Regions from separate parts of the Geodermatophilus sp. CPCC 205761 genome, predicted to be linked through region 2. Evidence: riboswitches for the same ligand, from Rfam matches in the RefSeq annotation. Region 2 holds a riboswitch; each other region holds the start of a gene.
What was found. Region 2 has a riboswitch for cyclic di-AMP ahead of MY526_RS09895 (M23 family metallopeptidase). Riboswitches for the same ligand answer to the same signal wherever they lie in the genome.
Positions count from the first base shown of each region.

Region 1: linked by a shared signal. The riboswitch ahead of MY526_RS24155 (lytic transglycosylase domain-containing protein) and the one ahead of MY526_RS09895 (M23 family metallopeptidase) in region 2 are both predicted to bind cyclic di-AMP.
Region 3: linked by a shared signal. The riboswitch ahead of MY526_RS06190 (C40 family peptidase) and the one ahead of MY526_RS09895 (M23 family metallopeptidase) in region 2 are both predicted to bind cyclic di-AMP.

Region 1 is NZ_JALPKQ010000060.1:1,728-11,319, forward strand. It holds gene MY526_RS24130 (DUF2784 domain-containing protein) at 1-266, shown strand, start outside; gene MY526_RS24135 (DUF72 domain-containing protein) at 256-984, opposite strand; gene MY526_RS24140 (SDR family NAD(P)-dependent oxidoreductase) at 1,002-1,850, opposite strand; gene MY526_RS24145 (flavin-containing monooxygenase) at 1,847-3,331, opposite strand; gene MY526_RS24150 (class I SAM-dependent methyltransferase) at 3,328-3,966, opposite strand; gene MY526_RS24155 (lytic transglycosylase domain-containing protein) at 3,992-4,897, opposite strand; cyclic di-AMP (ydaO/yuaA leader) riboswitch at 5,129-5,291, opposite strand; gene MY526_RS24160 (hypothetical protein) at 5,419-6,117, opposite strand; gene MY526_RS24165 (LLM class flavin-dependent oxidoreductase) at 6,364-7,512, shown strand; gene MY526_RS24170 (FMN reductase) at 7,509-8,135, shown strand; gene MY526_RS24175 (FMN-binding glutamate synthase family protein) at 8,224-9,592, opposite strand, start outside.
Region 2 is NZ_JALPKQ010000012.1:107,344-116,935, reverse strand. It holds gene MY526_RS09905 (hypothetical protein) at 14-466, shown strand; gene pstS (phosphate ABC transporter substrate-binding protein PstS) at 676-1,779, opposite strand; cyclic di-AMP (ydaO/yuaA leader) riboswitch at 2,269-2,365, shown strand; gene MY526_RS09895 (M23 family metallopeptidase) at 2,397-3,614, shown strand; gene MY526_RS09890 (hypothetical protein) at 3,689-4,282, opposite strand; gene MY526_RS09885 (DUF2382 domain-containing protein) at 4,366-5,148, opposite strand; gene MY526_RS09880 (maleylpyruvate isomerase N-terminal domain-containing protein) at 5,296-6,189, opposite strand; gene MY526_RS09875 (hypothetical protein) at 6,286-6,537, shown strand; gene MY526_RS09870 (DUF3145 domain-containing protein) at 6,921-7,421, shown strand; gene MY526_RS09865 (acyl-CoA carboxylase subunit beta) at 7,591-9,003, opposite strand; gene MY526_RS09860 (beta-ketoacyl-[acyl-carrier-protein] synthase family protein) at 9,110-9,592, opposite strand, start outside.
Region 3 is NZ_JALPKQ010000007.1:90,876-100,467, forward strand. It holds gene MY526_RS06170 (DUF3817 domain-containing protein) at 1-264, opposite strand, end outside; gene MY526_RS06175 (hypothetical protein) at 264-857, opposite strand; gene MY526_RS06180 (hypothetical protein) at 864-1,430, shown strand; gene MY526_RS06185 (DUF2568 domain-containing protein) at 1,408-1,785, opposite strand; gene MY526_RS06190 (C40 family peptidase) at 1,916-2,971, opposite strand; cyclic di-AMP (ydaO/yuaA leader) riboswitch at 2,987-3,130, opposite strand; gene MY526_RS06195 (phytoene desaturase family protein) at 3,482-5,038, shown strand; partial or broken gene MY526_RS06200 (YhjD/YihY/BrkB family envelope integrity protein) at 5,041-5,793, shown strand; gene MY526_RS06205 (transglycosylase domain-containing protein) at 5,865-8,297, opposite strand; gene MY526_RS06210 (hypothetical protein) at 8,421-8,606, opposite strand; gene MY526_RS06215 (HelD family protein) at 8,678-9,592, opposite strand, start outside.

The DNA of each region.
Region 1 (9,592 bases), on a different contig from region 2:
CGGTGAGCGCGGCCATCCTCGCCGTCAATCTCGCCGGCTCGCCGTGTCCGCTCACCGAGCTGGAGCTGGCCCTCCGCGAGCGGGCGGGGGCGGGCCCGTACACCGGTGGCTTCCTGGGGCACTACGTCGTCGCGCCGCTGGGCCTGGAGGTGGCCAGCCCGGCGGTGCAGGCCGGGATATACACCGCGGCGCTGCTGCCCAACGCCGTCGGCTACGGGGTGCTCGCGCTCCGGGCCGCCCGCCGCCGCGTCTCGCTCACCCCGTGACCAGCGCGCGCAGCGTCTCGGCGTTGCGGACGGCGTGCCCGTGGCCGTCGTTGTTGAAGTACGCGTAGACGTCGTGCCCCGAACGCGACCACTCCCCCACCCGGTCGGCCCACCAGCGCAGGTCCGCGTCGGGGTAGGAGCCGGCGTAGAGGTGCGCGGCGTCCGGGCCGTGCAGCCGGAGGTAGACGAACGGGGCGGTGGCCCGGAGCACGCAGGGCAGTCCGGCCCCGCTCATCACGGTGTAGGCGGCGCCGTGCCGCTCCAGCAGGGCGTAGACGCCCTCGTCGTGCCAGGTCGGGTGCCGGAACTCCACGGCCACCCGCATCCAGTCCGGGAGCAGGCGGAGGAAGAAGTCCAGCCGCTCGTCGTCGCGCTCCTGGGTGGGCGCCAGCTGGACCAGCAGCACCGCCCGCCGGTCGCCGAGCTCGTGCCAGCACTCGGTCATCCGGCCGATCCACGTCTCCGGCGCGTACAGCCGCTTGGCGTGGGTGAGCCCGCGGGGTGCCTTGACCGACAGCTGGAAGCCCGGCGGCAGCCGGCGGCGCCAGCCGGCGAAGGTCGCCGTCCGGGGCCAGCGGTAGAAGCTCGCGTTGAGCTCGACGGTCCCGAAGCGCCGGACGTAGTGCGCCAGCCGGTCCCGCGGCGGGGTGCCCGGCGGGTAGAGCACGCCGTCCCAGTGGTCGTAGCTCCAGCCCGACGTCCCGATGTGCACCGCCACCGGCTCTGCCTACCCGGTCAGCGACGGCCGCGCGCCGCCAGGGCGGTGAGGGCGGCCAGCACCCGGCCGTGGGAGCCCGGCGCCAGCCGCACGAGCAGGTCGGGGACGACGGCGCTCCAGCCGACCAGCTGCCGCGGACGGCGCCGCTCCACCGCGGTGAGGACGATCTCGGCGGCCCGGGCGGGGTCCATGGTGAGCAGCCGGGCGAAGTCCCGCCTGCCCCGCTCGGCCTCGTCGGCCGGCACGCCGGAGCCGACCCGGGCGTCGGCCGCGATCCGGGTGCGGATCCCGCCGGGGTGCACGCAGGTGACGCCGACGCCGTCGCCGGCCAGCTCGTGCCGGAGCGCCTCGGTGAACCCACGGACGGCGAACTTGCTCGTCGCGTACGCCACCTGCCCCGCGGGCGCGATGAGGCCGAAGACGCTGGAGACGGTGACCAGATGCGAGCCGGGGTGCGCCTTCAGCGTGGGCAGCAGGGCGTGCGTCAGGCGGACGACGGCCCGGAGGTTGACCTCCTGGACCTCCTCGAACTCCTCGAGGGTCACCTGGTCGAAGCGCCCGCCGAGGGCCATCCCGGCGTTGTTCACCAGCAGGGTCACCTCGGGGTGCGCCGCGGCGACCGTGCCGGCGACCCGCCGGGTGTCGGCGGGGTCGGCGAGGTCGACCACGTACGTCGTGACGCCCAGCCCCGGGTGGGCGGCGCCGATGCCCGCGGCCACGGTCGCCAGCCCCTCGGCGTCCCGGTCGAGCAGCACGAGCGAGCTGCCGCGCAGGGCCAGGCCGTGGGCGAGCGCGGCGCCGATCCCGCCGGCCGCGCCGGTGACGACCGCCGTCCCCCCGGCGAACCGGTACGGCGGGAGCGTCACGCCGGGACCTCCTCGGCGGCCGGGGCGGGCCGCCGAGGGGCGAACCGCACGCCGGCGTCCTCGAGCGGGCCGTGCCGCATCAGGACGACGTCGCGCAGGTAGTTCTGGTACAGCCGCCACGGTGCGCGGGCACCCTGACGGGGCAGGGCGGCCAGGCTGCGCCGCACGTAGCCGGAGCTCAGGCCGATGAACGGCTCGGTGCCGCCCTCGGGCGGGGCGACCGGCGTGCACGTGGCGAACCCGCGGGCGGCCATGTGGTCGAGCAGCCGGCAGACGTAGCGGGCGACGAGGTCGGCCTTGAGCGTCCAGGAGGCGTTCGTGTAGCCGATCGTCATGGCGAGGTTCGGCACCCCGGAGATCATCATGCCCTTGTACGAGACCCGCTCCGACAGCTCGACCCGCTCGCCGTCGACGGTGAGCGCCATGCCGCCGATCGGCAGCAGGTTCAGCCCGGTGGCCGAGACGACGACGTCGGCCGCGAGCTCGGCGCCGGACTCCAGCGCGATCCCCGTGCCGGTGAAGGTCGCGATCCGGTCGGTGACGATCGAGGCCCGGCCCGCGCGGATCGCCCGGAACAGGTCGCCGTCGGGGGCGAGGCACAGCCGCTGGTCCCACGGGTCGTAGGGCGGCCCGAAGTGGGTCTCGACGTCGTAGCCGGCGGGCAGCTGCCGGCCGGCGGTCCGCTGGAGGAACCGGCGCATCGCGGCCGGGCGGCGGCGGCTGAACTGGTAGGAGGCCATCGACAGCAGCACGTTCTTCCACCGCACGGCCGCGTACGCGGCGCGCGCCGGCAGCCGGCGGCGCAGGGCGTCGGCGAGCGGGTCGCGGCCGGGCAGCGCCAGCACGTAGCTGGGCGTCCGCTGCAGCATCGTCACGTGCTCGGCGGTCTCGGCCATCGTCGGCACGAGAGTGACCGCGGTGGCGCCGCTGCCGACGACCACGACCCGCTTGCCGGCGAAGTCGAGGTCCTCCGGCCAGTGCTGCGGGTGCACGATCGGCCCGGCGAAGCGCTCCTCGCCGGGGAACGCCGGCCGGTAGCCCTCGTCGTAGCGGTAGTAGCCGGAGCAGACCGACAGCCAGGAGCAGGTCAGCTGCACCGTCTCGCCGGTGTCGGTGCGCTCCGCGGTCACCGTCCAGCGGGCCTCGCCGGTCGACCACTCGGCGGAGACGACCCGGTGGGAGAACCGGATGTGCCGGTCCACGCCGTGCTCGCGGGCGGTGTCCTGGACGTAGCGGAGGATCGAGTCGCCGTCGGCGATCGCCTGCGTCCCGGTCCAGGGCCGGAACGAGTAGCCCAGGGTGAACATGTCGGAGTCCGAGCGGACGCCGGGGTAGCGGAAGAGGTCCCATGTCCCGCCGATCGCCGTCCGCGACTCCAGGACGGCGTAGCTGCGGCCGGGGCACTCGTGCTGCAGGTGGCAGGCGGCGCCGATGCCGGAGAGCCCGGCGCCCACGATGAGCACGTCGACGTGGTCGGTCACGGCAGCCGCCAGACCGTCGTCCGCCGCAGCCCCGGCCCCTCGGTCTCCGGGATCTCGTAGACCGCGGCGGCGACCAGCCGGTCGTGCGGCAGGTAGGGCCGGCCGGGGTCCCCGACGAGGACCTCGCAGCCGCGCGCGCGGGCGCGGTCGAGGAAGGGCAGCACCCGTTCGGTCATCTCCCGGTCGTAGCAGACGTCGCCGGCGAGCACGACCTCGACGCCCGGGAGGTCACGGTCGAGCACGTCGCCGGTCACGCTCACGCCGGCCACCCCGTTGAGGAGGGCGTTGACGCCCACCGCCGTCCGGCTGAACGGGTCGACGTCGCTGGCGAGCACCGAGCGGGCCCCGGACCGCCGGGCGGCGATGGCGACCAGCCCGCTGCCGGACCCCAGGTCGAGCACCGCCCGGCCCGCCACGACGTCCGGGGTGTCCAGCACGTACCGGGCCAGCGCCTGCCCGCCCGGCCACGCCGCAGCCCAGAAGGGCGGCGCCTCCCCGGCGCCGCCCCCCTCGGTCTCCATCGCCTCCCAGAGGGCGACGACGTCGTCGGCCACGTGCAGCCGCACCTCCGGGACGGAGGACGGCCGCCGGACCTCGGTGTGGGCGCGGACGAACCGGGCGGGGACGGAGCTCACACCCGGCAGTCTGCGGCCTGCCCGCTCAGTACCAGTTGTTGGCCTTCGAGTGCGCCCAGGCGGCACACGGGCTGCCGTACCGGTTCTCGATGTAGATCAGGCCGGCGTCGATCTGCCGGTAGCCGTCCGACGTCTTGGCGATGCCGGTGCCGGCCCAGGTCGAGTTGAGGAACTGCGGGATGCCGTAGGCGGTGCTGGTGGGGTTCTGCGCGTTGGGGTTCCAGCCGCTCTCCTTGCCCCACAGGTTCTCCAGGCAGCTGAACTGGTCGGCGCTGCCGACCTTGCTCATCGCGTACTCCTTGAAGGAGCCGCGCGGCGCGGCGGACGACGACGACCCGCCACTGGCGGCCGGCGCCTCGGCCGCGCGGGCCGCCTCGGCCTCGCGAGCGGCGCGCTCGGCGGCCTCGCGCTCGGCGGCCGCACGGGCCTCGGCCTCGCGGGCGGCGCGCTCGGCGGCCTCACGCTCGGCGGCCTGGCGGTCGAGCTCGGCCTTCTCGGCGTCGGCTTGGGCCTGGGCGGCGCTGGCCTCGGCGGCCTCGCGCTCGCTGCGGGAGGCGGCGAGGTCCGCGAGCGGGGCGAGGTCCGCGGCCGCGACGTCGGCGGCCGGGGCGTCGGCGGCCGAGCCGGTCGCCGCCTCCGTCGTGATGCCGAGGGTCTCGGCGACGCTGTGCGACGCGCTGACGGTGCTGGTCTCCGCGTCCGCCTCGGCCGCGGGCTGGCCACCGGCCAGGACGTTGACCACGAGGGCGCCGGCGGCGGCCGCGGCGAGGAAGAAGGCCGGGCGGCGGCCGCCGGCCGGCAGGCGCAGCCCCCGGCGGGCGGCGGGCCGGGCATCGAGTTCGGCGGTGGCGGGGACGTCGAGCTCGGTCTTGTCCGAGGGAACGGCGGTGTCCGAGGGAACGGCGGAGAACTGCTTGGTGCGATCGATCATCTGGTGTGGGTGCTCCAGGCGAGAGTGCGCGCGAGCCGGCCCTCGACGTGCGAGGGCAGCCCGGGATGCGGTGGGCTGGGGGGTGGGTGCGCCGGCGGCGTCGGGACGTGACGCGGGAGACCGGCGGGCGCGGTCAGGCGGGATCGGCGGGCCGGGAAGAGGCGCGAGGTGCGCGCGGCCGGGAGTCCCTGCGAGCCGCGAGGGCCCGTGGGCGGAGCATGCGGAGGCTCTCCGTTCTTCCGTGGCCGCCTACCGAGTTAGCTGACGGGTTCGGGCGGGAAGACGCCCTACCTGCCCTCCGAGGAACTCTCGGCGGGCAGGACTCACCCCAGTGCTGCGGTGGGTCCCCGGCTCGTGGCCACGGTGCGCGGACACGACTCGGCGGCGTCCGGCCAGGCTCCCCGTCTGGGGCGTGACGACCGACCGGACTGCACCCACCGTAGGGGTCGTTACCGTCCTGTGACAATCGCAGGGGTCACATCCGGAACGTGACCTGGATCGCTCTCCGCGCCCGACGAGAGTCAGCCGAGGACGGACTCCCGGGGCTCGGCCATCGCCACGTTGCCGGTGAGCACGACCCCGCCGGGGCGCCGGGGCTCGGCCGTCGGCTGCTCGGCGCCCCCGGCGGTGAGCCCGTCCAGTGCCGCGCCGAGCCGGCCGGTGAGCAGCCGCAGCGACTCCCGGGCGTCGTCCTGCCGGCGCCGGAGATCGGCCACCGCCTGCGCTGCGGCGGCCGCCTCGTCGGCCAGCCGGGCCCGCTCGGCCGCCGCCTCGCGGAGCAGCTCCTCCGCCTGCCGGCGCACTCGCTCCAGGGTCGCGTCGCGCAGGTCGGCGACGTTGCGCAGCCGGCTCTCGGCCTCGGCGCGGGCGGTCGCCCGGATCTGCTCGGCCTCGCCCTCCGCCTCGGCCACGATCTCCGCGGCCCGCCGCTCGGCCAGCCGGAGCAGCTCGCGCATCGCGCCGACGACCAGCACCGCCTCCCGGTCCTGCGCACCCTCCGGAACCGCGGCCGGCGCGGGCGGGGCGTCCTTACAGCCGCTGCACGCGGAGGCCTCAGGATCGGCGGCGGGACGGTCCTGGGCCGAGGCGACGTAGTCGTCGACGTCCGCGCGGTCGTAGCCCAGCAGCCGGCGGCGGAACCTCGGGCGTGGCTCGAACAGCGCGGCCAGTCCGCCCGGCTCTCCGCCCTCGGCGACGTCCCCCTGCATCGGCTCGGCCATCCCGGTCCCCCCAGTCGGTCGGTACAGCGGCTGCACCGTCCCAGACCCTGCCGGGTGCGCGGTACGGCCGCCGCCCGGCAGGGGAACGACACGGGTGTCGTTCAGCGGGACGTGCCGAGTTGATCACTCAGCGCTGCGAGGAGTCACGAGGAGGTGACGGCGGGGCATGGTGGACGGCGGAATACCCCCGCCCCTTGCACGTTGCACGGAGCGGTAGTTGCACTCTCAATCAACCCGGAGCCCGACATGCAGTTCGGCATCTTCTCGGTCAGCGACATCACGACCGACCCCACCACCGGCCGTACGCCCAGCGAGGCGGAGCGGATCCAGGCGGTCGTCACGATCGCGAAGAAGGCCGAGGAGGTCGGCCTCGACGTCGTTGCCCTCGGCGAGCACCACAACCCGCCGTTCTTCTCCTCCTCGCCGACCACCACGCTGGCCTACATCGCGGCGCAGACGACGCGGCTGCAGCTGTCCACGGCCACGACGCTGATCACCACCAACGACCCGGTGAAGATCGCCGAGGACTACGCGATGCTGCAGCACCTGGCCGGCGGCCGCGTCGACCTGATGATGGGCCGCGGCAACACCGGCCCGGTCTACCCCTGGTTCGGCCAGGACATCCGCAACGGCATCCCGCTGGCGGTGGAGAACTACGCGCTGCTGCGCCGGCTCTGGGACTCCGACGTCGTCGACTGGTCCGGCCAGTTCCGCACGCCGCTGCAGGGCTTCACCTCCACCCCGCGGCCGCTGGACGGCGTCCCGCCGTTCGTCTGGCACGGCTCGATCCGCTCCCCGCAGATCGCCGAGCAGGCCGCCTTCTACGGCGACGGCTTCTTCTCCAACCACATCTTCTGGCCCAAGGAGCACACCCAGCGGATGGTCGAGTTCTACCGCCGCCGCTTCGAGCACCACGGCCACGGGTCGGCCGACCAGGCGATCGTCGGCCTGGGCGGGCAGGTGTTCGTGCGGAAGAACAGCCAGGACGCGGTCACCGAGTTCCGGCCCTACTTCGACAACGCCCCGGTCTACGGGCACGGCCCGTCGCTGGAGGACTTCAGCCGGGAGACCCCGCTGACCGTCGGCTCCCCGCAGCAGGTCATCGAGCGCACGCTGGGCTTCCGCGACTACGTCGGGGACTACCAGCGCCAGCTGTTCCTCGTCGACCACGCCGGCCTGCCGCTGAAGACCGTGCTCGAGCAGCTGGACATCCTCGGCGAGGAGGTCGTGCCGGTGCTGCGCCGCGAGTTCGCCGCCCTCAAGCCCGCCCACGTGCCCGACGCCCCGACCCACGCCGCCCGCGTCGCGGCCCGCGGCGGAGCGGTGGACGCCACCGTGCACGCCCCGGCCGACGACGTCACCGGGCACACCGTCGAGGAGGTGACGGCCCGATGAGCACCCGCACCCTCGCCGTCGTCAGCGCCGGGCTGTCCACGCCGTCGTCCACCCGGCTGCTGGCCGACCGGCTCACCACCGCCACGGTCGACGCCCTCCGCGCCCGCGGGGACGACGCCACCGTCGAGGTGGTCGAGCTGCGCACTCACGCCCGCGACCTGGCCGACAACCTGGTCACCGGGTTCGCCAACGGCCCGCTGCGGGCCGCGATCGACACCGTGGTCGGGGCGGACGGGCTGATCGCCGTCACGCCGGTCTTCTCGGCGTCCTACAGCGGCCTGTTCAAGACCTTCCTCGACGTCCTGGACAAGGAGTCGCTGACCGGGAAGCCGGTGCTGCTCGGCGCCACGGCCGGCACCGCGCGGCACTCGCTGGTCATCGAGCACGCGATGCGGCCGCTGTTCGCCTACCTCCGGGCGATCGCCGTCCCCACCGGGGTCTTCGCCGCGTCGGAGGACTGGGCCGGCGCCGGGAGCGTCGACCGGGCGCTGGCCGACCGGATCGAGCGGGCCGCGGGTGAGCTGGCCGACCTGGTCACCGGGCGGCCGGCCGCGGCGCGCGGCCCGGTGGACCCGTTCGCCGACGTCCCCTCCTTCGAGGAGCTGCTCCGCGGCACCTCCTGACGCACCCGCCCTGGAGGCAAAGGAGGCTATGCCTACGTCTGGCGGTCAGAGACGTATGCATAGCCTCCTTTGCCTCGGCCGCTGGACTTCAGCCGACGGCGTCGGGGGACGCGGGGGCGGAGCCGCCTTGCGGGGCGTCGCCGGCCATCAGCCGGATGATCTCCGCGCGGTCGGCGGCCGACGGCAGGCCCCAGTCGGGCTGGTAGCCGTAGACCTCGCCCAGCGGGGTCGACGCGGTGCGGCCGGTGAGGACCTCCACCGCGTCGACGGGGATCAGCCCGGGGTGCTCCACACCGCAGGCCTCGGCCACCTTGAACAGGTCGCGGCGCAGCGTCTCCAGGTAGTTGGCCACCCGCACCGACTTCAGGTTCGGGTCCAGCCCGTGCGCCAGCCAGGCGTTCTGCGTGGCGACCCCGGTCGGGCAGGTGTCGGTGTGGCACTTCTGCGCCTGGATGCAGCCGATGGCCAGCATCGCCTCCCGGGCGACGTTGACCATGTCGCAGCCCAGCGCGAACGCCACGATCGCGTTGTCGGGGAGGCCGAGCTTGCCCGCGCCGACGAAGGTGACCTGGTCCTGCAGCCCGGCCCGGGCGAACACCGAGTAGACCCGGGCGAAGCCCAGCTGGAAGGGCAGGGACACCGAGTCGGTGAAGATCAGCGGCGCCGCGCCGGTGCCGCCCTCCCCGCCGTCGACGGTCACGAAGTCCACGCCGCGACCGGTCCGGCTCATCTGGTCGGTGAGCTCGTGCCAGAAGGTCATGTCACCGACCGCGGACTTGATGCCGACCGGCAGCCCGGTCTCGGCGGCCAGCAGCTCCACCCAGTCGAGCAGGCTGTCGGTGTCGGAGAACTCCGCGTGCCGGGACGGGCTCACGCAGTCGACGCCCTCGGGGACGCCGCGGGCCGCGGCGATCTCCGCGGACACCTTCGGCCCGGGCAGCACGCCGCCCAGCCCGGGCTTGGCGCCCTGGCTGAGCTTGATCTCCAGCGCCCGCACCGGCGCGGAGGCGACGAGGGCCTTGAGGCGGTCCAGGTCGAAGCGGCCGTGCTCGTCGCGGCAGCCGAAGTAGGCGGTGCCGATCTGGTACACCAGCTCGCCGCCGTGCCGGTGGTGGACGGAGAGACCGCCCTCGCCGGTGTTCTGCAGGCAGCCGGCGAGCGCCGCCCCCCGGTTGAGCGCCTCCACCGCCGCCCCGGACAGCGAGCCGAAGCTCATCGCCGAGATGTTCACGACCGACCCCGGCCGGAACGCCTGCGCCCGGCCCCGCGGACCGCCCAGCACCTTGGCCGACGGCAGCTGCACGTCGTGCGCCGAGGACGGGGCCGACGGCGGGACGGCGCGGCCGAACGTCCGGTGGTTGATCACCGGGTAGCCGGCGGTGTACTCGAGGTCGTTGTCGGTGCCGAAGCCGAAGTAGTTGTTCTGCTTCTTGGCCGAGGCGTACACCCAGCGGCGC
Region 2 (9,592 bases):
GAAAGGACAGATCATGCACACTCGCACCCTCGCCGCGGCCGCCACGCTCGCACTCGGCGCGACGGTCGGACTTGCGTCCCCCGCGGCCGCTCAGCCGAATCAGCAGGGCCTGATCAACGTCAACATCTCCGACCTCGTGGTCCAGATACCGGTCGCAATCGCCGCCAACATCTGCGACGTCAACATCGCCGTGCTGGTCGCGGATCTGGTCGACGACGCGGCGAACTGCAACGCCGAGGCCACCCCCGACGCTGATGCCGAGATCACGACCACCGACGGCGGAGCCCCCCCTACTCAGGACGGTCTGGTCAACGTCAACGTCTCCAGCATCAACGTGCAGGCCCCCATCGGCGTCGTCGCCAACGTGTGCGACGTGAACGCCGCAGTCCTCGTGAACCTCGTTGCCGACGCTTCAGCACCGTGCGAGGGAAGCGCCGACCCGGATTCGACGATCACCCTGAACTGATCGACATTGTCTCGTCAGACATGCGCACCGTTCGTGACCGGGCGGTGTGGCCCAGCGTCTGCTGAGGACGGCGGGATGGTCCGGTCGACCGGAGGGTCGGCCGGACCATCCCGCCCCAGCGGTGGTCGACCAGGCTGCCCTGGGCGTCCGGCGCGGGCCCGGTCGAGTGGGAACAGCCGACAACCGGTCGCTGGGGCGGTGTGTCCGCCTCAGGAGGCGGTCCCGATCGCGTCGATCGCCGTCATGGCCTGGTCGCGCTGCGCGTCGGAGATCGGAGCCGAACCGGCCACCTCGGCCGCGGCGTCCTGCCCCTCCTCGCTCACCACGTAGCCCATGAAGTCCGCGACCAGCTCGGCGGTCCGCGCGTCGGCGTACTCGACGCAGCCGAGGTGGTAGCTGACCAGGACGATCGGGTACCGGCCGGCCTCGGTCGTGGTGCGGTCGAGCTCGACGGCGAAGGAGAACTCGCCGCGGCCCTCCAGGCGGGAGGCGTTCTCCACCACGGCGGCGGCGGCCTCGGGGGAGGGGGCGACGAACTCCTCGCCGACCCCGATCCGCGCGACGCCGAGGTCACCGGCCTGGGAGAGGTCCGCGTACCCGATGGTGCCGACGCCGCTGCGCACCGCGGCCACGACGCCGGAGTTGCCCTGGGCGGCCTCCCCGCCGGCCACCGGCCACTCGCCGTCGGGCTCGTGCGGCCAGGCGTCCCCGCCCGTGGCCGCCAGGTACTCGGTGAAGTTCTCCGTGGTGCCGGACTCGTCGCTGCGGTGCACCGGCGTCACGGCCAGGTCGGGCAGCGGTGCGCCCGGGTTGTCGGCGGCGATGGCCGGGTCGTCCCAGCGGGTGATCCGCCCGGCGAAGACGGCCGCCAGCGTGGTGGGGGAGAGGGCGAGCTCGTCGAGGCCCGGAGCGGTGTGGACGACGGCGATCGGCGAGATGTAGTTGGGCAGCTCGAACACCCCCGCGGGGCCGCAGCGGGCCGCGGCCTCGGCGAGCTCCTCGTCGTCCAGTGCGGCGTCCGACCCCGCGAAGTCGATGCCGCCGGTCAGGAACTGTTCCCGCCCGCCGCCGGAGCCGACCGGGTCGTAGTCGACGGTCACCCCCGGCTGGACGGCGGAGTAGCCCGCGGTCCAGCCCTGCATGGCCGCCTGCTGGCTGCTCGCTCCCGCACCGACGATCGCACCCGCCAGGTCGCCGGCCGCGGCGCCGGCCCGGTCGCGCTCGTTCGGCGGCACGTACCCGGCGACGGCGACGACGGCGGCTCCGACCGCCAGCGCGCCGATCCCGGCCGCGACCTTCCTCCGGGCAGTCACACACGCCTTCCGCGATCCGGGGCCCGGGCGATCGTCCCCGGGGCGCTGTCGCCGACCCTAGGCGGTCGGCTCCGGGTCCACTCGCCGGCGACCGGAGTCGGGCCGCTCGCCCGGGCGTGGCGGCCAGACGTGTCCGGGATCTCACCGGGGGGTGCCGACGCGCACTGTCGGTGACGACGCGGCCGCGCAGCCTCCTCCCTTCCGCCGGGCTCCGCCACCCGTGTCGGGGCAGGTGGGTGGTGCGGTCCCGGCAGGAGTGACGGGTGTGGCACCGTGATCACCCGTCAGCAGTCAGGCTGTGACCGCACGTAGTCGATCCTCACCCCTTCGGGCAAGGAGGCGCACCGTGTGTGTTACCCGATCGTGACCGGTGGCCCTCACGCGTAGTAGCTTTCCTGACGGCCCAGCCGGGCTCCGCCTCCCGACAACCGGGGGGCCTCGGCCGGGCCCCGCCGAACCGCCCGACGTCCCTCCGGGGATCGAGGGGGGACCGGGGACCCACCGTTCCACTGGGGTGAGTCCTGCCTGCGCACGGGGCGCAGGCGGGTAGGGCGCCGTCCGGCCCGAACCCGTCAGCTAACTCGGTAGGCGGCCGCGAGGATGGGAGAACCGTCGCCTTGGCGACCCTGCACCGCCTGCACACCGAGCTCGACCGACCGACCTCCGTCCGCCGTCGCCTGCGCTCTCCGCGCCGGGCCCTCGTCGTCGGCGCCGTCCTCGCCGGCCTCCTGGTCGGCGCGCCCGCGGCCGTCGCCGCCCCCGTCACCCCCGCAGCCTCCGAGCAGGAGCAACTCGCGGCTGACGTCGCCCGCATCGAGGGCGAGGTCAAGGCCGCCGAGGAGCAGCTGCAGCGCATGACGGTCGAGGCCGAGGCCGCCGCCGACGCCGCCCTCGTCGCCCGTGCCGAGCTCGCCGCCGGCCAGGCCGAGGCCGAGGCCACCGCGGCCGAGCTGGCCGAGGCCCGGGCCGCGGTCGCCGGTGCCGAGGAGGCCATCGCCGACCTCAGCCGCCAGGCCTACATGGGCGGCGACCAGCGCTACGGCGACGTCGAGCTGCTGCTCGACGCCGAGAGCCCCACCGAGCTGCTGCAGCAGGCCGCCACCATGGAGGTCATCGGCGACCACCGGTCCGACCGGCTGGCCGAGTTCCTCTCCGTCGAGCAGCGGGTCGCCGACGCCGACCGTGCCGCGCAGGCCGCCGTCGTCCGGCTCGACGAGCTCGCCCGCGCCGCCGACCAGGCCGAGGCGGCGGCGAACACCCACCTCGCCGAGGCGCAGGCCGAGTTCGACGCCCGCGCCGCCGAGAAGGCCCGCCTCGAGGAGGAGCTCCGCCAGGCCGGTGAGCGGATGCTGGCCGCCCAGGGTGCCGCCGACCCGGGCGCCGCCTGGGGCGAGCGCCAGGCGCAGGCGCAGACCCTCGCCAGCGCCGCCACGACGTCCGGCATGCCGACCTCCGGGCGCCTCACCTCCTGCTACGGCGCGCGCTGGGGCACCATGCACCAGGGCGTCGACATCGCCGCCCCTATCGGCACCCCGATCTACGTCCCCGAGGGCGGCGTCGTCCTGCAGGCCGGCCCGGCCAGCGGCTTCGGCCAGGCGGTCTACGTCCAGCACGGCGACGGTCAGATCACCCTCTACGGCCACGTGAACCGGTTCTTCGTCAGCGCCGGCCAGGTGGTCACCGCCGGGCAGCAGATCGCCGAGGTCGGCAACAAGGGCCAGTCCACCGGACCCCACCTGCACTTCGAGGTGCACCAGGGCGGTCTGTACGAGAACCGGGTGAACCCGATGCCGTGGCTCAGCGCCCACGGCATCGACCTCGGCGGCTCCTGCTGAGCCCGACCGCATGACGGAGGGCCCCGCACCGATCAGTCGGTGCGGGGCCCTCCGTCGTCGCGGGACCAGCCGGGTCAGGCGGCGTCGAAGCCGGCCCGGTCGACCCTGCGGTGGTACCGGGTGCCGAGCCGTCCGCCGAGGACCGCACCGAGCAGCGTGGCGAGCAGGACCGCCACGAGGGCGATGATCCCCGCCGTGGTGGCCGTTCCCTCGTCGATCGGGATCCGCGGCAGGTTCAACTGCTGCAGCACGTTGTACTCCGACCCGAGCACGACCCCGGCGACCGACAGGGCGATCACGACCAGGAGTCCGATGACCCAGACTGCGATCCCCTGCCGGACGCCGTCGAACCGGGCCATGCGGCCGGCCACGTAGCCGCCGGCGAGGTACGCGAGGAAGAGGACCACCAGCAGTGCGATGCCGCCGGCGATGCCGATGGTGTCGGCCTGCTGGGTGGCCTCCTCGGTGCTGGGGATGCCCTGGGTGAGGCCGAGGGCGACGCCTGCGGCAGAGAGCAGCGCGACGAGCAGGACGGCGAGGCCGTTGGCGGACAGCCAGCCGAAGAAGGCCGCGCCCCACTTGATGCCGCCGAAGCGGTCGTGCTGGGCGTCGACGGCGTTGCGCGCCGGGCCGCGCGTGGCCGACGCGCCGTGGTCAGTGGTGGACATGGGTCTCCTGGGAGGGGTGGGAGCGGGAGGTCGTGCACCGGGGGGCCGGGTGGGGTGTGCTGCCACCCGGCCCCGAGGGTCGGTCAGTGGCGGCGGGTCTCCTCGACGCCGTCCGCCTCGATCCGCTCCTCGCGCACCTGCTCGCTCACCGTCTGCTGCTCGGTCACGGTCTCGGTGTCCAGGCGCACCCGCTCGACCGGCACGGCCTCCTTCGCCACGACCGGGCGCTCGGCGTGGAGGGTGACCTCGTGCTCCTCCTCGCTGATGGCGGGGCCGTCCATGGCGTTGCCGACGTTGCCCTCGGTGATCGGCTCGCGCTCGACCCGGACCTCCTCGCGGGAGACCGGCACGGTCTCGGTCACGTTCTCGGTGACGACGTACTTGCGCAGCCGGGCGCGGCCGACCTCCTCGGTGCGCGTGCCGACGGTGAGCCGCTCCTCGGAACGGGTCATCGCGTCGTCCGTGGTCGGGCCGGAGGTGTCGTGGCCGACCGGGTGGTCGACCACGCCGTCACCGTCGACGTCCCGGCCCCCGGCCGCGGGCGTGCCGGTGTCGCCGATGCCGTAGTGGCGGTACAGCTCCGACTCCTCGGTGGCCGAGAGGTGCCCCGAGGCGACGTCGACGTGCGGGGCGTTCTTGACCCGGTCCTTGTCGAAGGGCACGCGGAGGTCCTCGCCCGCGAGCTCCGCCTGCGCCAGGGGGACGAAGGCCTCCTTCGTGCCGAACAGGCCGGTCCGAACGCTGGCCCACTCGGGGCGGCCGGTCTCGTCGTCGAGGAAGACCTCCCCGACCGTGCCGAGCTTGCTGCCGTCCGTGGCGTACGCCGTGCTGCCGATGACGCGTCGAACGTCCTGGTCCGTGATCATGGGGGGCTCCTCGGCCGTGGTGAAAGGTGCGCCGCAGAATTGCGGTCAATGAGATGCGACGCCGTGAAGTTGTTCGCAACAGCGTCTGCGATGGTGGTGCCCCGGGTGATTACGACGTAAACCGACCTCGTCGGGGATGTCGTCGTGTCAGCGCCGGCCGCGCAGCCGCCCGAGCAGTCCGCCCACGCCGCCGAGGGTCTGGGCGGCGAGCTGCAGGATCGGCCCGCCGGGGATGCCGGGCGCGGCCTGCACGATCGGCGCGAGGGTCAGCAGGCCGCCGAGCTCGTGCACCTTCAGCCGCCGCCGGGCCAGCGCCACGACGGGGTTCACCCGCCCGGACGCCGCCTCGAGCAGCAGGTCGGCCGCCGCCTCCACCGCGGTGCCGCTCGCCTCGCCCGGGGCCACCCGGCGCACGGTCCAGCCGTCGCCGTCCGCGGCGAACCGCCAGCCGCCCTCCGGCGTCGCGAGGGTGGCGCCACCGGTGATCCCCTCGGCCGCCGCCAGTGCCCCGGTGACGTCCGCCAGAGCCGCCAGGCCGGCCTGCAGGACCGGGGCCTGCACCGGGGGAGCGCCCAGGGGTACCAGGTCCAGTCCGTGCACCGCCAGCTCGTACGCCTGTCCCAGGACGACGCTGAGCAGCGGCAGCCGGCCCACCACGGCCAGGGCCGGGGCGGTGTCGAGCTCGCGCGGCTCCTCGGCGAGGTAGCGGGCGGTCGCCTCGCGGTTGCGCCGCAGCGCGTCGAGCACCTCCTCCCGGGAGGCGTCGCGGTGCGCCGCGGTCACGCGCGCGTTGGTCGCGTCGACGTCCGGGGGAGTGCCCCCGCCGCCCGCGCGGGCAGAGGCGATGAGGTCGGCCAGGGCGGTGTGGTCGTCCCAGCAGCCGAGGTGCACGCAGACCTCGTGCGCCCGCCAGCCCGGTAGCCGGGTCGGCCGGTCGAGGTCGACGGCGGCGGCCTGGTCGAGGAAGGCGTCCCACGCGGGCAGCACCATCCCCGACACCTGGTCGCGGCCGGCGTCGGCCATCCCCTGGGAGCTCGGCATGCGCCGCCCCTACCCGGCCGCGTCGACGGGCAGGCATGACGTGCGTCGCACGCCGCGCTCTTGTCCGGCGACGGCGGTCCGCGCCAGCCTGACCGCATGACACGGAGCGGCACCACCCGCGGCACCGTCATCCGCTGGGACGACGACCGGCGAGCCGGGCTGATCGAGGCACCGGACCTCCCCGGCGACTGCTGGGTCGACGCCGCCGTCGTCCACGGGCCGACCAGCACCCTGCGGGCCGGTCAGGTCGTCGACGTGGACTGGAGCGAGCCCGGCGTCGAGGGGCTGCCGTTCCGGGCGACCCGGGTGGTGCCGCGCGAGGACCTCCAGGCCTCGTTCGGCGCCTGACCCGCGTCCGGTGCGGCGTGTCGAACTCGTCACGCACCGTGGCTGTCGTTACCGTGTGTCACAACCGGTCTGCGGGTGTGGACGTCGACCGGCCGCGTCGCGGGGTCCCGAGCGTGCGCTCCGAACGCGGGGCACGGAAGCCGCGGCGGATGGGTGGACGGCGGTGTCGTCACCGTGGTATGGCCGCTGACCAGCACATAGTGGTCACTCCCGTGACCAAGCGTCACATGTGACCCATCCGCCTCCTCCGCACTGGCGCGAGGGGGTGACCATCGTGCAGACTGTTGACGGGACCCCTGGTCCGAGGCCGCCGAACACAGCCTGTCACCGAATCGATCGTCCGTTGGGGAAGACGAGACCGATCGAGTCGATGGAGGTGCCCCGTGCAACGACGGTCTACCCAGGGTGTCGTCTTCGTGCACGCGTGCCCGAAGGCGCTCTGCCAGCACGTCGAGTGGGCGCTGGAACGCGTCGTCGGCGCGCCGGTCTCCCTGTCGTGGGCCGACCAGCCCGCGGCACACGGTTCCTACCGTGCCGAGGTCGCCTGGACCGGTTCGCCCGGGACAGGCGCCAAGCTCGTCGCTGCGCTCCGCGCGTGGCCGATGCTGCGCTTCGAGGTGACCGAGGAAGCCAGCCACGGCAACGACGGTGAGCGCATGTCGTACGTGCCCGGCCACGGTGTCTTCCGCGCGCCCATGAGCGCCAACGGTGATCTCGTCGTCAGCGAGCAGCAGTTGCGCCACCTCGCTGCCACGGCCGGCTCCATCGAGGCGTTCCGCCACGGCGTGGACGAGCTGCTCGGTGCCGCCTGGGACGCCGATCTCGAGGTCTACCGCCATGCCGGCGACGGCAGTCCGGTCACCTGGCTGCACCAGGTGGTCTAGGTCACGATCCGACTACGACGGCCGGGTGCCCCCCGCACTCCCGTCGTAGGCTGAGGCCGGTCCGTCCGGACGTCGTCGGGGAAGCGGCGTCCGGGCGGCCCAGCGCACAGAAGAAGCAGCGGGCCCGGCTCCTCCGCGGAGGTGCCGGGCCCCGTCGCGTCCCGGTGTGTCAGAGAGGGATGTTGCCGTGCGCCCCGCGGCCGGCGGGGGCGGCGGCCAGTGCGGTGACCAGCCGGCGCCGGGTCCGCGACGGGTCGACGACCTCGTCCACGACGCCGATCTGCAGCGCCCGGTTCACGCCGCCGGCGATCCGCTCGTGCTCGGCGGCGAGGTGCGCGTGCAGCGCCTCGCGCTCGGCCGGGGGGACGGCCGCCAGTTTCTTGCGGTGCAGGATGCCGACGGCGGCCTTGGCGCCCATGACGGCGACCTCGGCGCCCGGCCAGGCGAACACCGCGGTCGCGCCCAGCGAGCGGGCGTTCATCGCGATGTACGCCCCGCCGTAGGACTTGCGGGTCACCAGCGTCACCCGCGGCACCACAGCCTCGGCGAACGCGTGCAGCAGCTTCGCGCCCCGGCGGACCACGCCGTCCCACTCCTGACCGACGCCGGGCAGGTACCCGGGCACGTCGACCAGCACCACCAGGGGGACCCCGAAGGCGTCGCACATCCGCACGAAGCGGGCGGCCTTCTCGGCCGAGGAGGAGTCCAGGCAGCCGCCCAGGCGCAGCGGGTTGTTGGCGATCACGCCGACCGTGCGCCCGGCCAGCCGGCCGAGCGTGGTGACGACGTTGGGCGCCCAGCGCGGGTGCAGCTCCAGGCCGGCGCCGTCCAGGACGGCGGCGACCAGCGGCTTGACGTCGTAGGCCCGCTGCGGCTGCTCGGGCAGCAGGGCGCGCAGGTCGACGTCCGGCTCGCCGTCGGCCGGGGCGAACCTCCCCTGGGCGGCGAGGAGGCCGACCGCCTCGCGGGCGGTGTCGAGGGCACCCTGCTCGGAGTCGGCGACCACGTGGACGACGCCGCTGCGCCGGCCGTGCGTGTCCGGACCGCCGAGCCGCTCCATGTCGACGTCCTCGCCGGTGACCGAGCGGACCACCTCGGGGCCGGTGACGAACACCCGGCCGGCCGGGCCCATGATCACCAGGTCGGTGAGCGCCGGGCCGTACGCGGCGCCCCCTGCGGCCGGCCCGAGGACGACGGAGATCTGCGGGACCCGGCCCGACGCCCGCACCATCGCCGCGAACACCTCGCCCACCGCGTGCAGCGCCGTGACCCCCTCGGCCAGGCGCGCACCCCCCGAGTGCCAGACCCCGACCACCGGCAGACGCTCGCGCAGCGCGGTGTCGATCGTGTCGACGATGTGCCGGCAGCCGTCGAGGCCCATGGCGCCGCCCATGACGGTCGCGTCGGTGCAGTACGCGACGGCCGGGCTCCCCGACACCGTGCCCCGGGCGGCCAGGACACCCGAGTCGTCCCGCGGGATCAGCAGCGACAGGGAGCCGGGGTCGAACAGGCGCCCGAGGCGGTCGGCCGGATCCCGCGGGTCGGGGGCGGTCGGGGCGGGGACGACGGACAGGGCAGTCACGGGACCTCCGGGGCCTCGGGCGCGCGGGATCGGGGGGCCTGGGCAGGCGGCACCGCTGGGCCGGCCCGGTCGGGCCGACCCAGGAGACGGTGCTCGGGGTCCTTCTTCAGGCGGTGGTGAAGACCAGCGCGATGTTGTGGCCGCCGAAGCCGAAGGAGTCGTTCACCGCGGCGGTGAGCTGGGCGCGCCTGGGCTCCCGGCGCACGATGTCGAGGGCCTGGACGGAGGCGTCGTCGTCCGGGTCGTCGAGGTTCGCCGTCGCCGGCACCACCTGCTCGCGCAGGGCGAGGATGGTGAAGACCGACTCCAGTGCCCCCGCCGCGCCGAGCAGGTGGCCGGTCTGGCTCTTGGTGGCCGTGACGAGGACGTGCTCGCCGATGGTGTTGCGGATGGCGGCGGCCTCGGCTGTGTCACCGACCGGGGTGGACGTGGCATGCGCGTTCACGTGGCCGATGTCGGCCGCGGTGAGTCCGGCGTCGCGGATGGCCGCGGCGATCGCCCGGCCGGCACCCTCGCCCTCCGGGTGCGGGGCGACCAGGTCGTAGCCGTCGGCGGTACCGCCGGCGCCGGCCAGGCGGGCGTGCACCCG
Region 3 (9,592 bases), on a different contig from region 2:
CCAGAGCGTGGCCAGCGGCGGTACCGAGGCGGCGAGCGCGAGCAGTGCGGTGCGGGCGTTCCAGCGGAGCACCCGCGCGGCAAGCAGCGCCACGAGCACGTAGGCGACGAAGATCCCGCCGTGGATCGGGCCGAAGATCTGCACGCCGCGCTCGGAGGTCGCGAGGACCCACTTCACGAACATGCCGAACAGCAGGCCCACCCAGGAGCAGGCCTCGGCGAGGGCGACGGCGCGGAAGGCGAGGGCGACGGCGTGCGGTCTCATCACCCCCCATCCTCCCTGACGCGCCCGTCGCGGTACGCCGCGCCCCGCGGGGACAGCTCGTAGCCGACGGCGAGGCTGCGGGTCAGCCCGAGCTCTTTCAGCCGGCGGACGTCGCGCTTGAACGGCAGCGTCTCCCGGCCCAGCACGGCCGCCAGGTCGGGAGCGCGCACCCCGGGCCGCTCGGCGATCAGGTCGAGCACGGTGCGCGTCCACGGCCCGTCGGCGCGGGCGGCGTCCCACCGGTCCAGCCGGGCGTCGAGGGCGGCCCGCTCCTCCGGCGAGAAGGTCGCCCGCTCGCGCAGCGCCACGCGGGGGTCGGCGCCGGCGGCCCGCACCCGCATGCGGTAGACGTGCGTGCCGGGACGACGGTCGAGGAGGCGGAGCAGCCGGTCCCGCGAGGGGACGCCGGCGGCCGCGGCGTCGTCATCGGTGATGTCGGCGAGGTCCACCTCGGTGACGTCGACGATCTCGACCACCCCGGCCGGCGTGCGCTGGGTGCTGCCCGGGTGCATGCGCGGCCGGTCCCACCGGCGGAAGGCGAGCGTGACCGACCCGTCCATGATCGCGGCGGCGGTGGCCGGTGGGATCAGCACGGACGGATGCTGGCAGGGTCGACCGGCGTGCGGGGTCTGGCGCGGCGGGAGTTCTGCCTCGTCCTGCTCCGCCGGATGGCCGACGTCCGCCCCGATCTGGTCGCCGCGGCGCTGCCCCGGCTGGGCGCCACCCGGGGAGAGGCCCATGCCGCGCACACCCGCTGGCAGGCGCTGCAGCACTCGCCCCGGGCGCCGCGCGGGCTGGCGCTGCGGACCGCCGTCCTCGGGCCGCCCGACGAGGTGGAGGACCGCCGCTTCGGGGACCTCGACGTCCAGGTGCGGCGCTGGCCCCTGCCGCTGTGGCCGCACCTGTACTGGGAGGTGCTGTCCGGCCCCGGCGGGTCCGTGCTGAACGAGCACCTGGTGCCGGCGCCCGGCTCCCCCGTGCCGCCGGCACGGGCCGGCCGGCTGCTGGTCTGGGAGCACGTCCTCGACGACGTCGTCGGCCTGCCCGGCGCGGTGAGCGTCGACCCCGGCGTGGGAACCCGCTGGGAGGTGCACCTGCCCGGCGGAGTGCGGGCGCAGTTCGTGTGGGGGCTGCTCCAGCAGGTCAGCGGGCCGCCGCCGCGCTGACCGCGCTGACCGGGGCCTGCGACGTCAGCGGGCCGGACAGCAGCGAACCCAGCACCGCCGCGACCACGAGGAGGACCGCCAGGCGCGGCGAACCCGTCGCGAGCAGCGCGGCCGCCGCCGCGCCGAAGACCACCACCTTGGTGAGGACGGCGAGCACCGCGACCTGCACGACCGCCTGCGGTGCCGCGAACAGGCCCCACAGCAAGGCCGCGACCAGCGGCGCGCCGAGGGCGAACAGCCACCGGGTGGCCGTCGAGTCGCCCGCGGTCGCCCCCCAGTGGCCGAGGGCCGCCAGGGCCGCGAGTTCGGCGGCGAACGCGACGCCGGCCCACATCCACTGCCATCCCTGCGCCATGGTCGGCTCCTCTGCGATCATCGATCTGCTTCGAGAGCAGTGTTCACACCGCAGGACGCGACGTCAAGACCCGGACACAGCGGAGCCCCGGACGCACGCGGCGTCCGGGGCTCCGGGAGCGGACGGGGTCCTAGCCGGCGATGCGGTTGAAGCGCGGGGTCGCCCCCATGTCGTCGACGCTGGCGACCTTCACGACGTCGCCGGAGGTCGGCGCGTGGACCATCTGGCCGTTGCCCAGGTAGATGCCGATGTGGCTGACCGGGCTGTAGAAGGCGACCAGGTCACCAGGGCGGGCCTCGGCCCGCGAGACCGTCCGGCCCATCTGCGACTGCAGGCGGCTGGAGTGCGGCAGGCCGATCCCGGCTGCCTTGTAGGCGTAGAGCACCAGACCGGAGCAGTCGAAGGAGCCCGGCCCCTCGGCGGCCCACACGTAGGGCTTGCCGCGCTGGGCCATGGCGGCGTCGATCGCCTTCTGGGCGGCGGCGCTGTCGGCCACCACCGGACCGGCGGCGGCCGGCTCCTCGCGCTCCGTGCGGCTGGCCCGCTCCTGGCCGGCTCCGTGGGCGGTGGCCGCGGCCGCCAGGGCGGCGCGTCGCTCGTCGGCGCTGAGCCGCGCGTAATCGGCCTGGTAGGCGGTGATCTGCTCCTGCAACTCGGCCTGCTGGGCGGCGACGGCGTCGTACTGCTGCTGGGCCTCGTCCGCCGCCCGGTCCGCCTCGGCCTGCGCCTGCGCGGCGACCTCACCGGCGGAGGCGGCCTGCTCGATCAGCCCGTTCTGGTGGCCGGCGACGGCGTCGAGCAGGTTCACCCGGTTGACGAACTCGTCAGCCGAGCCGCTGGTCATCAGGGCCCGCAGCGAGCCCATGCTCTCGCCGGTGAACGCGCTGCGGGCGATGCCCCGCACCTGCTCCTGCGCGGCGGCCACGACCGCCTGCGCCTCGGCGACCTGCGCCGCGGCGGCCTGGGCGGCGGCCTGCTGGGCCTCGAGCTCCGAACGCGCCTCGTTGAACTGCTCGGTGACGACCTCCAGCTCGTGGCCGCGGGCGGCGACGAGGGCGGCGGCCTCCTGCGAGGAGCCCGGCGCGGCACCGGCCACGGCCGGGAGGAGCGAGACGCCGATGGCGCCGACGAGGACGACGGCGGCCCGTCGCCAGGCAGCGCGACGGGACGCGCGAGGGGTCGCCATGGTGCGGCGGCTCTCCGTTCTTCCGCAGGCCGCCTACCGGGTTAGCTGACGGGTTCGGACGGGAAGTCGCCCGGCGCGGCCGGCCGGAGGCCGGGCGCGCTTCACCCCAGTGCTGCGGTGGGTCCCCGGCCCGCACCCCCGGGGAGGAGGGAGAGGCTCGGCGGCGTCCGGGGAGTGTCACCCAGGGTGGTGACGGAGCGCCCCGCCGGACATACACACCGTAATGGCCGGAACTCCGCGGTGACAATTACCTGGATGTGATTTCGTGGACTCTCGCCTCGACTCCGCAGGCGGGTGGAGCACCTGGGACCGGTGGTGCGGGTGGGGTTTGGGCGGCCGCCCACGGGAGCACGGGGACCGCATGGATCTGCAGCGACCCCTCGTGGTGCCGGCCTCGTCGGGGCGCTCGCAGGGTGCGGCAGCACCGAGACCGGCGGCCACACCGACGCCGTGCGCCACGAGCAGGACGCGACCAGGGAGGACGGCTGACCGGCCGGTTACGGTCCGCCGGTGAGCGCGCGGAGCAAGTACGACGCCGTGGTCGTCGGAGCGGGGCACAACGGCCTGGTGGCCGCGGCCTACCTGGCGCAGGGCGGCTGGTCCGTCCTGGTCCTGGAGCGGCTCGAGCGGGTGGGTGGCGCCGCGGTCAGCCAGCAGGTCTTCCCGGGCGTCGACGTCCGGCTGTCGGCCTACTCCTACCTGGTCAGCCTGCTGCCCGACCGGATCGTCGCCGACCTCGGCCTGCAGCTCACGCTGGCCGACCGCGCGGTGGCCTCGTACACCGCCGTCGCCGGGGGGCGCGGCCTGCTGGTCGAGCGCGCCGAGGGACCGGCCACCACCGCGTCCTTCCGCGAGCTGACCGGCTCGGACGCCGAGCTGGCGGGCTGGCGCCGGTTGTACGGCCGGCTGGCCATCCTCGCCGAGGACCTCGCGCCCACGCTCACCGAGCCGCTGCTCTCCCCCGCCGAGCTGACCGGCCGGCTGCGCGACCCGCGGCTGTTCACCGACCTCGTCGAGCGGCCGCTGGCCGACGTGGTCGCCGACGACCTGCACCACGACGTCGTCCGCGGGGTCGCGCTCACCGACGGGCTGATCGGCACCTTCGCCGACGTCCACGCCGCCGACGGCCTGGCCGGGCGCTGCTTCCTGTACCACCTGATCGGCAACGGCACCGGGCTGTGGCGGGTGCCGGTGGGCGGGATGGGCGCGGTCACCGGGGCCATGGCCACCGCCGCCCGCGGCGCCGGCGCGGAGCTGGTCACGCGGGCGACGGTCACGGCGATCGAGCCGCGCGCCGACAGGGTGACCGTGCACTGGACCGACGGCGACGGCGCGGAGCGGGCGGCCGACGCCCGGTTCGTCGTCTCCGGCGCGGCACCCGAGGTGCTCGACCGGCTGACCGGCGCGGCGCCGCGGACGACGCCGGACGGCGCCCAGCTCAAGGTGAACATGGTGCTGGCCCGGCTGCCCCGGCTGCGCTCGGGCGTCGACCCCGCCGTCGCCTTCGCCGGCACCTGCCACGTCGACGAGGCGGCCGGCCGGCTCGACGCCGCCTACGCCCAGGCCGCCGCGGGGGAGCTGCCCGACGTCATCCCGTTCGAGGTCTACTGCCACTCGCTGTCCGACCCGTCGATCCTCGGGCCGGCCGAGCGCGCCGCCGGGTACCAGACGCTCACGCTCTTCGGCCTGCACACGCCGGCCGGGCTGTTCCGCGCCGACCCGGTGGGCACCCGCCGCGAGGCGGTGCGTCGGGTGGTGGCGCAGCTCGACGCGCACCTGGAGGAGCCGCTGCTGGACTGCCTGGCCCGCGACGCCTCCGGTGAGCCGTGCCTGCAGGCGGCCTCCCCGCTGGACGTCGAGGCGTCGCTGGCCATGCCGGGCGGCCACATCTTCCACGGCGACCTCGCCTGGCCGGTCGCGCCGACGCCGGCGGAGGCCGGCACGTGGGGCGTGGCGACGCCGCACCCGCGGATCGTGGCGGCCTCCTCCGGGGGCACCGTGCGCGGCGGGGCGGTCAGTGGCCTGGGCGGCTACGCCGCCGCCCGGCACCTGCTGGACCGGCGCTGAGGATGGGGTCGGCCGCGCGGCTGCGGACCGAGGCGTCGTCCCTGGTCCGCGGGGCGGGGCGGCGGCTGCGCGGCCGCGACCTCGCGCTGATCGCGGCCGGGCTCACCTTCTACGCCGGCGTCGCCGTGGTGCCGCTGCTGCTGGTGGCCTTCTCGCTGACCGCGCTGCTCACCTCGCCCGGCACCGTCCGTGACCTGGCCGGCCGGCTCGCCGACCTGCTGCCGCCCCAGCTGGGAGCACCGGAGGCGCTCCGGGCCCTGGCCGACGCGGGCGTCGCCATGGGCCCGCTCGACTTCGCGCTCGCGCTGCTCCCGCTCTCGCTCTACGGCGAGGGGCTGCGGCGGGCGCTGCTGCGGTTCACCCCGCGCCGGGACACCGACACGCTCACCGGCTGGCGCGGCCGGCTGCTCGGCCTGCCCCTGGTGCTGGCCACGCCGCTGCTGCTGTACCCGCTGCTGCTGGCCGCCTCCGCCATGGCCGACCTCACCGAGCGCGGCAGCGTGCTCGGGAGCTTCGCGGTCGGCTACTACTCGGTGCTGTTCGCGCTCACCGTGCCGCTGCTGTGGGGCTTCGGCGTGGTCGCCAGCGGGCGGCCGCGCTGGTCGGCCCTGGTGCCCGGGGCGCTGTTCACCGCGGCCTGCCTGTCGGGCTTCCTGCAGGGCTTCGTACTGTTCCTGTCCCTGCCGCTGGCGCTGGGCGCGCCGTTCGGCGGGCTGACCGTGGTCGGTGCGGTGGTGGCGATCAGCCTCTGGCTGTTCCTGTTGCACCTGGTGCTGATCGGCGGCTGGCTGCTCACCCAGTCCCTCGACGAGCGGATCCGCTCCGGTCAGCCGTCCCCGTCGTCCCCGTCGCCGTCCCCGTCGCCGTCCCCGTCTCCGTCGCCGTCGGCCGGTTCGGCAGGGGCGACCGGCGGGCCGCCACCGTCCGCGGGCGGTCCGGCGTCCTCGGGCGGAGCCTCCTCCGGTGGCGCCGGCTCGTCCGCCGGTGGCGGCTCCTCGGGCGTCGGCTCCGGCTCTGGTTCGGGCTCGCGCCGTGGCGCGACGTAGTCGGAGCCGTTGCTGACAAGGATCGAGACGACCTGCCCCTGCACCGCCCGGCCGCCGCGCGGCGGGCTGGTGCCCAGCAGGGTCCCGGCGGGACGGTCGCTGTCGATCCGGACGGTGGAGTGCTGGAAGCCCGCGTCGGACAGCGCCGACTCGCAGGCCCGGACCGAGGAGCAGCCGGGGACCGGCCGGGTGTTGCCGTTCTGCACGACCTCGTCGGCCGGCGGGAACTCCCCGCTGCCGCGGGCCTCGAGGATCGGGGCCATCGCGTCGCGCCAGATGGTGGCGCCCTTGCCGCCGCCGAACCCGCCGACGTCCTCGTTGCGCTTCGGGTTGAGCACCATGACGCTGGCGGTGATCTCGGGGGTGTAGCCGACGAAGGCGACCGAGAAGTTGTCCTGCGACGTCCCGGTCTTGCCGGCGATCTGGTGGCCGGGGACGTAGGCGCGGGTGCCGGTCGCCCCCGGGTTCCCGGGCTCGACGTCCTTGCGCAGCATCTGGTTGAGCGTGGTGGCCACCCCGGGGGGGATCGCCTCCGGGGTGCAGCGGTCGCCGACCGCCAGCGGCTCGCCGTCGGTCCCGACCGCCGGGTCCCCGTGCTGGTCGAGGACGGCGGTCACCGGGACGACGTCGCACTGCGTGCCGCTGGCCGCCAGCGTCGAGTACGCGCTGGCCAGGCCGAGCGGGCTGGTCGGCTCGGGACCGAAGGTGAACGACCCCCGGTTCTCGTCGATGACCCGCTGCGGCAGCTCGGGGTCGTTGAACTGGAACAGGCCCATCCGCTCGGCCATCCGCACCGGCTCCTCGACGCTGCCGAGAGCGTCCTCGAGGGCGAGGAAGTAGGTGTTGGACGACTGGTAGAGCGCGGTGGTCAGGTCCAGCGTCGGGCGGTAGGTGCCGGCGTTCTCCACGTCGTAGCGCCCGGCGCCGTCCCGGTAGACCCGGGAGACGTAGGGGTCGGACGTGGTGAGCGTGTAGAAGCTCGAGTAGCCGCGGGCCAGCGCGGCCGCCGCGACGAACACCTTGTAGGTGGAGCCCGAGCCCTGGCTGGGCGCGACGTTGAGGTTGAAGGACTCCTGCGCCGGGTCGTTCTTGTCGTAGCCGAAGACGCGGTTGACGCTCAGCGCCAGCAGGTGGCCGGTGCCCGGCTCCACCGCGCTGAACATGCCGGCCAGCGAGTCGCCCATCGGCAGGGTGTTGAGGACGGCGGCGTCCCCGGCGCGCTGCAGGTCGACGTCCAGGGTGGTCTGGATGACGTAGCCGTTGTTCTCCAGGGCCTCCTGGGTCAGCCCCAGCTCCTGGATCAGGTAGCGCTGCACGAAGTCGCAGACGAAGGCGCCGACGCTGGCCTGGACGCAGCCGCGGCGCGGCGCCGGGCTCGGGGCCAGGCCCAGCGGCGCGGCCTGGGCCTCCGTGGCCTGCGCGACGGTGACGTACCCCTGCTCGGCCATCCGGGAGAGGACCTCGTTGCGCCGCTGGGTCGCCGCCTCCGGGTTGGTGAAGGGGTCGTCGGCGGTGGGGCTCTGCGCCAGCCCGGCCAGCAGGGCGGCCTGGGGCAGGGTGAGCGCGGCCGCGTCGATGCCGAAGAACGCGCGGGCGGCAGGCTGCACCCCGTAGGCGTTCTGCCCGAAGTACACGATGTTCAGGTAGCGGGTGAGGATCTCGTCCTTGGAGTAGGTGTCCTCCAGCGCGAGCGCGACCCGCGCCTCGCGGAGCTTGCGGCCCACCGTCTGCTCGGTGGCGGCGCGGCGCTCCTCGGGGGTGTTCGCCGTCTGCAGCAGGGTCTGCTTGACCAGCTGCTGGGTCAGCGTCGACCCGCCCTCCTGCACGCCGCCGGCGGCCAGGTTGGTGAGCAGCGCCCGCATCGTCCCCTGGACGTCGAGGCCGTGGTGCTCGAAGAAGCGGGCGTCCTCGATGGCGACCATCGCCTGCTTCATGACGTCGGAGATTTGGTCGTGCTGGACCGGCGCACGGTTCTCGTCGTAGAAGTAGGTGATCGGCTCACCGTTGGCCGCCAGCAGCACCGTGTTGGCCGGCGGCGTGTCGATGGTGAGCTCCGTGGGGAGGTCACCGAGGAGGCTGGTCGACTGCTGGGCGGCCGCCAGGGGACCACCGACCCACGGGAAGAGGAGTCCTGCGACGAGTGCCCCGGCCGCGACGATGGTCGCGAGCAGCTTCAGCAACGTCGTGACCCGTGCGTCCGAGCGCAGGTCCATGGGCCCCCTTCCGTGGAGGCCCCCACTGGAACAGAGAAGCGCGTTGTCCACAACCACCCGCGCCGGATGCGCGGGAGGCTGATGTCGAAGCGTGAGGGGCCGCGGACGGCGGGTGGGGGAAGGCTACCGGCGCGTCACCCCCGGCCTCCCCAGCTGCTGGACCCGCGGCACCGCGAGGGCCAGCAGGACCGCGACGGCGAGCAGGACGGCCTTCTCGGCCGGCCCGGTGCCCACCGCGAAGACCAGCGAGACGGCCGTGACCAGCAGAACGGCGACGACGACGAGCAGTGCGGCGCGCACGACGGCCATGCCGGCATGGTGCTCTCCCCCGCCGCGGCCGACCAGGGCCGCAGGCCCCGTCCTCTGGACGCGGTCACCTCTCATTCCGCGAGCAGCGGGGGCAGGTCGCCCCGGTGCACCACGACCAGGGTGCTCACCGCCCGGGTGAGGACGACGTACAGCCGGTGCAGCCCGCGCGGCTCGGCGGCGGCGATCGCGGCCGGGTCCACGACGACGACCGCGTCGAACTCCAGGCCCTTGGCCAGCGACGCCGGGACGACGGTCAGCCGCTCCGCCTCGCCGTCCTCGGTGAGCACCGCGGCGGGCAGCCCGGATGCGGCGAGCGCCAGGGCCACCTCGGGGGCGGCGTCGTCGGCGCAGACGACGCCCACCGAACCGGGCGCGGCGACCAGCTCCCGGACGGCGTCGGCCACCGCGCCCCCGGGTCGGATCCGCAGCGACCCGGGTCCGCGGCGCACCGCCGTCGCCGCGGCCAGGCCCGGGGCGATGACCGGCAGCAGCCGGTTGGCGTAGTCCAGCACCTCGCCGGGCACCCGGTAGCCCCGGGTGAGCGGGCGGACGACGGTGTCCGGGCGGCCCAGGCCGGCGAGGGTCCGCCCCCAGTCGGCCGCCGCCCAGGGGCTGGTCGCCTGCGCCAGGTCGCCGAGCACGGTCAGGGAGCCCGCGGCCAGCCGGCGGGCGACGGCCCGGCACTGCATCGGCGAGAGGTCCTGCGCCTCGTCCAGCACGACGTGCCCGTAGCCACCGGTGCGCTCGATCAGCCCGGCCACCTCGTCGACGAGCACGGCGTCCGCGGCGGTCCACGGCGCGGTCCGCAGCGGGCCGGCCGGGCGGAGCAGCAGCTCGTGCTCGCCGTCGTCGAGCACGGTCCGAGCCGACCGCGCGAGTTGCGCCGGGTCGGTGAGCAGGGCGTGCACCAGCTCCGCCGCGTCGCGGGCCGGCCAGACCGCGTCGCAGAACGCCCGGACCTCGGGGCTGCGCGCGGCCCGGCGGGT